Regions from separate parts of the Arthrobacter globiformis genome, predicted to be linked through region 2. Evidence: riboswitches for the same ligand, from Rfam matches in the RefSeq annotation. Region 2 holds a riboswitch; the other holds the start of a gene.
What was found. A riboswitch is a leader RNA that binds a small molecule or an ion and turns the genes downstream of it on or off. The one in region 2 is predicted to bind S-adenosylmethionine.
Positions count from the first base shown of each region.

Region 1 (3,398 bases), 1.9 Mb from region 2:
ATTTGTCGCCGAAGTGACCGAAGACGATGCCGCCGATCGGGCGGGCAACGAATCCGACGGCGTACGTGAGGAAGGCGGCGATGATGCCGTCCAGTTCGGTGCCGGCGTTGGGGAAGAAGGTCTTGCCGAAGACCAGGGTGGCAGCCGAAGCGTAGAGGAAGAACTCGTACCACTCCACGACGGTGCCGGCCATGGATGCCGTGACAACTTTCTTGAGGCCTGAGGCCTTGACGTCGGTTTCCTCTACACGCCTGGCGGCGGAGCTTTCCGTACTCATTGCAAACTCCTTCGGCGTCTTCCTCGACGCCACGGGGACCGGTCGATGGCGAAGGGTGTGTGATGCGCACCACTAACGCCGGATTCAACGAGTATGGTCTGCCGATGAGGCAAGCTCAACGCCAAATAGTGCAGGGCGCATCTGCATTTATGCACATATACGGCCTGGGAGTTGCCACGATACGGCCGGCTCCAGCGCCTGGACCGGGCCTAAAGTCAGCTGAGGAGGTGTGCCCTGAGCTGGGCGTTCAGCTGGCCGATCTCCGTGAGGAAGCCGTCGTGGCCGATCGGCGAATCGATCATGTGGACATCCACGTTTCCGGGCAGGGATTCGGCCAGCTCCAGCGACTGGGCCGGAAAGTACAGCCGGTCCGACTCCACTGCGGCAACGAAGAAGTCGGCGGTGGTCCGGGCGAGGGTCTCCTTGAGCGTCCCCCGCCCGCGGGTGACGTCATGGCTCATGAGTGCTTCCGTCAGGGCGATGTAGCTGTTGGCGTCGAAGCGCCGGACCAGCTTGTTGCCCTGGTGGTCGAGGTAGCTCTCCACCTGGTAGCGGCCGCGGCCCGCCAGGGCATCAGCCTGCAGCGGCTCTTCAGCGGCCTGGGCGTTCCTGCCGAAACGGAAATCGAGTTCATAGGCAGACCTGTAGGTGATGTGTGCAATCCGCCGTGCGAGCGCCAGGCCATCCGCGGGCTCCGGTCCGCCGTAGTAGTCACCGCCGTTGAAGTGGCGGTCCTGCCGGATGGCAAGCGTCTGCGCCTGGGCGAAGGCGATTTGTTCGGCCGTGCTCCTGGCGCCGACGGAGATGACACCGCAGCGGCGCACCCGCTCCGGGAAAGTGACTGCCCATTCGAGGGCGCGTGCCCCGCCCATGGAGCCGCCCACCACGGCGTGCCAGCTGCTGATGCCGACCCGGTCAGCCAGCCGCGCCTCGGCCACGGTGGAGTCCCTCAGCGTCACCAGCGGAAAGCGTGAACCCCAGGGCTTGCCGTCCGGAGCGGCCGACGACGGCCCGGTGGACCCGTAGCAGCCGCCCAGGATGTTGATGGAGATGACGAAGAACCTGTCGGTGTCCGCCGGCGCACCCGGCCCGGCGAGCTGTTCCCACCAGCCTTCTTCAGTCCCCGCGCCGCCCCGGGTCACGTGCGTGTCCCCGGTGAGGGCATGCTGAACGAGGATGGCGTTGGAGCCGTCCTCGTTGAGCGTTCCCCAGGTTTCGTAGGCCAGGGTCACGTCCGGCAGGAATCCCCCGGCCTCAAGTTCCAGGCTGCCGATGTTGAGGTGCTGGACAGAGCCGTCGGGAACTCGGCCATCGGGGATACGGCCGTCGGGAACAGTGCCGTCCGAAACGGTGCCGCCCGCAGCCGTGCCTTGCGGAGCCTTGCTGGCCGGAACGTCGGTGCTGACAGAAATCGTCATAGGTAAACCTCTTCTACGCGCTTGCCCGCCGGCAGCTGTCCGGCAGGCCAGGTCCTCACCCGGGGCACCCCACCGCGGAAGGAGGGTTGCCGGCCAGCAAGCCGGGGCTGTCGCTGGCACTCATGACCTGTTGCAAGTTTACGAAATAGTCGGACGGCTGCGCGAAGAATGTGACGGCTGTGTGACTCCCGGCCCCCTCACGGGACGGGAGTCACACCGGTAGCGCGGGAAAGTCATGCGCCTTTTGCCGCGCGGGAGCCGGCGTCGTGGTCGGCCAGGATGTCATTGATGTGCTCCGGGCCCACAGACAGCCGGACGTGGCCGGGGCAAACCCGGCCACGTCCGGCTGCTCCGGCGTGAGCTGGCTGTGCGTGGTCGACGCCGGGTGGATGACCAGGGAGCGGACGTCGCCAATGTGTGATGGCGTGCGTTTCTTCACCCGGGGCACCCCACCGCGGTTGAAGGGTTGCGGCCAGCGAGCCGGGGCTTTGTTCGTTGGCACTCATGACCTGCGATCAGCGCAGGAATGGGACTGTTACGCGCACAGCTTTGTGACGAACTTCTTCAAAGTATGGGCTTTTCGCGAGGTTAGGCAACCCTTAGCTGAGAGCCCCGTCACAAAGTGCCAAGATGAGGGCATGCGCATGGATCACGTCTCTTACGCCTGTGAACACGATGGCCTCGCGGCCACCACCGAACGTATCTCCTCTGCCCTCGGCGTCGAAGCCGTAAAGGGCGGAGTGCACCCCCGGTTTGGGACCCGGAACATGATTATTCCCTTGGCCGGACACAAATACCTTGAGGTCGTTGAGGTCCTGGACCACCCGGCGTCGGACAAGGCGCCGTTTGGCCAGGCCGTCCGGGCCCGGTCCGCGGCGGGCGGCGGCTGGATGGGCTGGTGCGTCGAAGTTGATGACCTAGCCCCCTTCGAGGAACGCCTGGGCCGCTCCGCAGTCAACGGCAACCGCAAGTTCCCCGACGGCCGGGAGCTTGTCTGGAAGCAGATCGGCATCCTGGGCCTGATCGCGGACCCGCAGGTCCCCTACATGCTGAAGTGGGAGGGTGATGCGGAACTGCACCCGTCCAACGCCTATGACAGCAATGTGAAGATGTCCAGCCTCACGATCGCGGGCTCTGCCGAGCGCGTGACCGAGTGGCTCGGCGAGCCCGTCGAAAGGCCGCTGGAGGACGTCGCCGTGAACTGGGTCGCCCCGCACGGAACCCCGGGCATCCTCTCGGTCACGTTCGAAACCGCAGCGGGCGCCGTCACCATCTGACGCACTTTCTGCCCTTCACTTCGGCCGCCATCAGCGGGTGCCAATGACGTCACCCGCCGATGGCGGCCGAATCACTTTTAAGGGCCGGCGCTGGCCCGGCACATCGGCCTTGCCGAATGGCTGATCCCTACCCCAGGCCGACTACCCCAGGCCGACCGCTTTGCCGAACAGGCTGAACCCGACGAACGCGACGATGTCCAGCAGGGCGTGCGCAATGACGAGCGGCATCACCCGGCGGGTCCTGGTGTAGATCCAGGCGAAGACCACGCCCATGATGGCGTTTCCGATGAAGGGTCCGAAGCCCTGGTACAGGTGGTAGCTGCCACGGAGCATTGAGGACACAAAGATCGCCAGGGGCACGGACCAGCCGAATTTGCCGAACCGGTCTAGAAGGTAGCCCACCACAATGACTTCCTCCACGATCGC
Region 1 covers NZ_JAUSXI010000001.1:1,859,340-1,862,737, reverse strand. The annotation lists gene QFZ33_RS08470 (MFS transporter) at 1-277, opposite strand, end outside; gene metX (homoserine O-acetyltransferase MetX) at 493-1,695, opposite strand; SAM riboswitch class IV at 1,708-1,823, opposite strand; partial or broken gene QFZ33_RS08460 (PLP-dependent transferase) at 1,929-2,116, opposite strand; SAM riboswitch class IV at 2,128-2,203, opposite strand; gene QFZ33_RS08455 (VOC family protein) at 2,334-2,972, shown strand; gene QFZ33_RS08450 (CPBP family intramembrane glutamic endopeptidase) at 3,114-3,398, opposite strand, start outside.
Region 1: another riboswitch for S-adenosylmethionine. It lies ahead of metX (homoserine O-acetyltransferase MetX); the one in region 2 lies ahead of QFZ33_RS17450 (aminotransferase class V-fold PLP-dependent enzyme).

Region 2 (3,398 bases):
TCCTGCGCTCCTTCCCCGACCTCGAGCCGGGCACCGAGGCCTGCGAACGCGGCTGCAAGCACGACGCCAGCGCCGTCAACTGCGGTGTGGATGCATGGGTCGCGGCCGGGCACGCCGGCCCCACCGGAGTAGCAAGACTCGCGTCCCTGCGCCGCCTGCTCGGCACCGACCCCCGCATGGAGGCCCAGGAAACCAAGGAACTCGGCAGCGTCGGTTAGCCTTCCCGGGCGCAGCCCGGCGGCTGCCTCCCCGCCCAGCCGGACCTTTGAGGGTAGTTTGGAACCATGACCCAACCTGCTTCAACGTACAACGATGACCTGCGTCTGGCCCATGTGCTGGCCGATTCCGTGGACGACCAGACCATGAGCCGGTTCAAGGCGCTGGACCTCAAGATCGAGACGAAGCCAGATCTGACGCCGGTCACCGATGCGGACAAGGCCGCCGAGGAGTCCATCCGCGGCCAGCTGTCCCGTTCCCGTCCCCGTGACGCCGTGCTCGGTGAGGAGTTCGGAAGTTCCGGCCACGGCTCCCGCCGCTGGATCATCGACCCCATCGACGGCACCAAGAACTTTGTCCGCGGGGTGCCGGTGTGGGCCACGCTAATCGCCCTCGTCGATGAAGGCGAACCCGTGGTCGGCGTGGTCAGCGCCCCTGCGCTGGGCAAGCGCTGGTGGGCGGCCAAGGGCGCCGGTGCCTACTCGGGCCGTTCCCTGGCCGCCGCCACGCGGCTCAAGGTATCCAACGTGTCCAGCCTCGCCGACGCCTCGCTGTCCTACTCCAGCCTCGGTGGCTGGAAAGACCGCGGAAACCTCGATGAGTTCCTCCAGCTCACCGAGGAAGTTTGGCGCACCCGGGCCTTTGGCGATTTCTGGTCCTACTGCATGGTGGCCGAAGGAGCCGTGGACATCGCCTGCGAACCCGAACTGAACCTGTACGACATGGCGGCGCTGGTGCCGATCGTGACGGAGGCAGGCGGCCGTTTCACCTCCCTGGAAGGCACCGACGGCCCGTTCGGCGGCAATGCGCTGGCGACCAATTCGATCCTGCACTCGGAAGTCCTGAAGCGCCTGAACCCGCAGCTGGACGATTTGCTCTAGTTTTGCTCCCACCTTGCCCGGTGCCCTTTGCGCTGAATATTACGACGGCGGACGCCCCCTTTTGCGGGCGTTCGCCGTCGTTTCTTCGGCCTGAAGTCCGATAGCAGGGCTGCGTAATAATCCGCTTAACATTCCGAACCGGCTTTTTCATCGCCCGTCCGGATGTCCTAGTCTCGTAACAGGTCACGAGTGCCAGCGCTAAACCCCGGTTAGCTGGCCGGCAACCCTCCATTCGCGGTGGGGTGCCCCGGGTGACGACCAGGCCGATCCGGAACGGACCCGGCAAGCGCGGATCCCCGTCACACGGGGTCCTTTCTCAGTGAGGTCCCATGACGACTGCAACCATTTCTTCCACCACCGACTCAGGCGTGCTGGACGGCCGATTTGCCGCCGCGGGCCGTCCCTTGGCTGCCGTCACCGGCGCAGAAATCCAGGCTCCACTGATCCAGGGCGGCCACGTCCGCTACGCCAACCTCGATTACGGCGCCTCCGCGCCTGCGCTGTCGGTGGTTTCTGCGTACCTCAACGAGATCCTGCCGTACTACGCGAGCGTGCACCGCGGCGCCGGCTACGCCTCGCAGATCAGCACCTCCGTGTACGAGAACTCGCGGAACATCGTGCGGGAGTTCGTGGGCGGCCGCGTCGATGACGCCGTCATCTTCACCCGGAACACCACCGACTCCCTCAACCTCCTGGCCGGCTGCCTGCCGGTGGAGGACCACCACCACACCGGTGAAGTGCTGTACCTGGACATCGAGCACCACGCCAACCTGCTGCCTTGGCAGGGAGTGCCGCACCGCAGCGTGGTGGCCTCGGAAACGCTCGAGGCCACCATCAGCAGCCTGCGTGCCGAACTGGAGCAAGGCGATGTCAGCCTCCTTGCGGTGACCGGCGCCTCCAACGTCACCGGCGAAATCCTTCCGATCCGGCGCCTCGCTGCGCTGGCCCATGAATTCGGCGCCCGGATCGTGGTGGACGCCGCGCAGCTCGCGCCGCACCGCCGCGTCAACATCGCCGCGGACGACGTCGACTACCTCGCCTTCTCCGGCCACAAGCTTTACGCCCCCTTCGGCGCCGGCGTCCTAATCGGCCGCCCTGACTGGCTCGACGCCGGCACCCCCCACCTCGCCGGCGGCGGAGCCGTCAGCGAGGCCAGGCTCGACGGCGTCAGCTGGGCCACCGGCCCCGCCCGCCACGAGGGCGGCTCACCGAACGTGCTCGGCGCAGCCACCCTGGCCCGGGCAACCCAGGTCATCGCAGCCCTTGATCCGCAGGGCTGGCACGCCCATGAGGCCGCCATCCGGTCCTTCCTCGTCGAGGGGCTGGGCAAGATCGACGGCATCACCGTCCACCAGATCTTCGCGGACAGTAACCCGGACGACGCCATCGGTGTGGTCAACTTCTCGGTCGAGGGTTACGACGCCGGCCTGGTGGCCGCCTACCTGTCGGCCGAACACGGCGTGGGCCTGCGCGACGGCCGTTTCTGCGCCCACCCGCTGCTGAAGCGCCTCGGCCTGCCGTCCGGATCCTTGCGCGCCAGCTTCGGCGTGGGATCACGGCTCGAGGACGCCCAGCGGCTGCTCGCCGGCCTCGAGGAACTCCACCGCTCCGGCCTCGGCTGGGACTACGTGGTGGACGCCGGACGCTGGGTCCCGGCGAACGACACCCGCACCTACCCGGAGTGGGCACCCAACACCCCCGGCACTGCGGGCGCCGCACCCTGCGCGCAGGACTAATCGCCACCCGGGACTAAGACGCCACCCCCGCCTGCCACGGCAGCGGTCCCCGTGCGGTAAATTCGAAAGGTAATTTTCGACGTCGGGCTAAGGAGACTGTGCGTGGCACGGGGCGGTCCCAAACTTCATCACGGGCGGCGGCAGGAGCTTGGGCAGAGCTTCCAGGACGGAGGCGAGCACTACCACCGCGTTCGTCCCGGCTACCCTGGTGATTCCGCGGACTGGCTCATCCCCCCGGGGACCCTTACCGCCGCCGACATCGGCGCCGGAACCGGTAAATTCACCGCACTGCTCGTGGAACGCGGGCTGAGCGTCAGCGGGGTGGATCCTTCCGTGGACATGCTGGAGCAGCTCAGCGGCGCCTACCCCGGGGTTCAAGCTCTGGAAGGGACCGCGGAGGCAACCGGACTGCCCGAGGCGGCGTTCGACGTCGTCAGCGTTGCCCAGGCATGGCACTGGTGCGATCCGCTGCGGGCCAGCACCGAGATTTCCCGGATCCTCAAGCCCCACGGGGTGCTGGGCCTGATCTGGAACCAGCTGGACACATCAGTGCCCTGGGTGCACC
Region 2 covers NZ_JAUSXI010000001.1:3,756,803-3,760,200, forward strand. The annotation lists gene rsgA (ribosome small subunit-dependent GTPase A) at 1-218, shown strand, start outside; gene hisN (histidinol-phosphatase) at 285-1,097, shown strand; SAM riboswitch class IV at 1,279-1,392, shown strand; gene QFZ33_RS17450 (aminotransferase class V-fold PLP-dependent enzyme) at 1,427-2,833, shown strand; gene QFZ33_RS17455 (class I SAM-dependent methyltransferase) at 2,936-3,398, shown strand, end outside.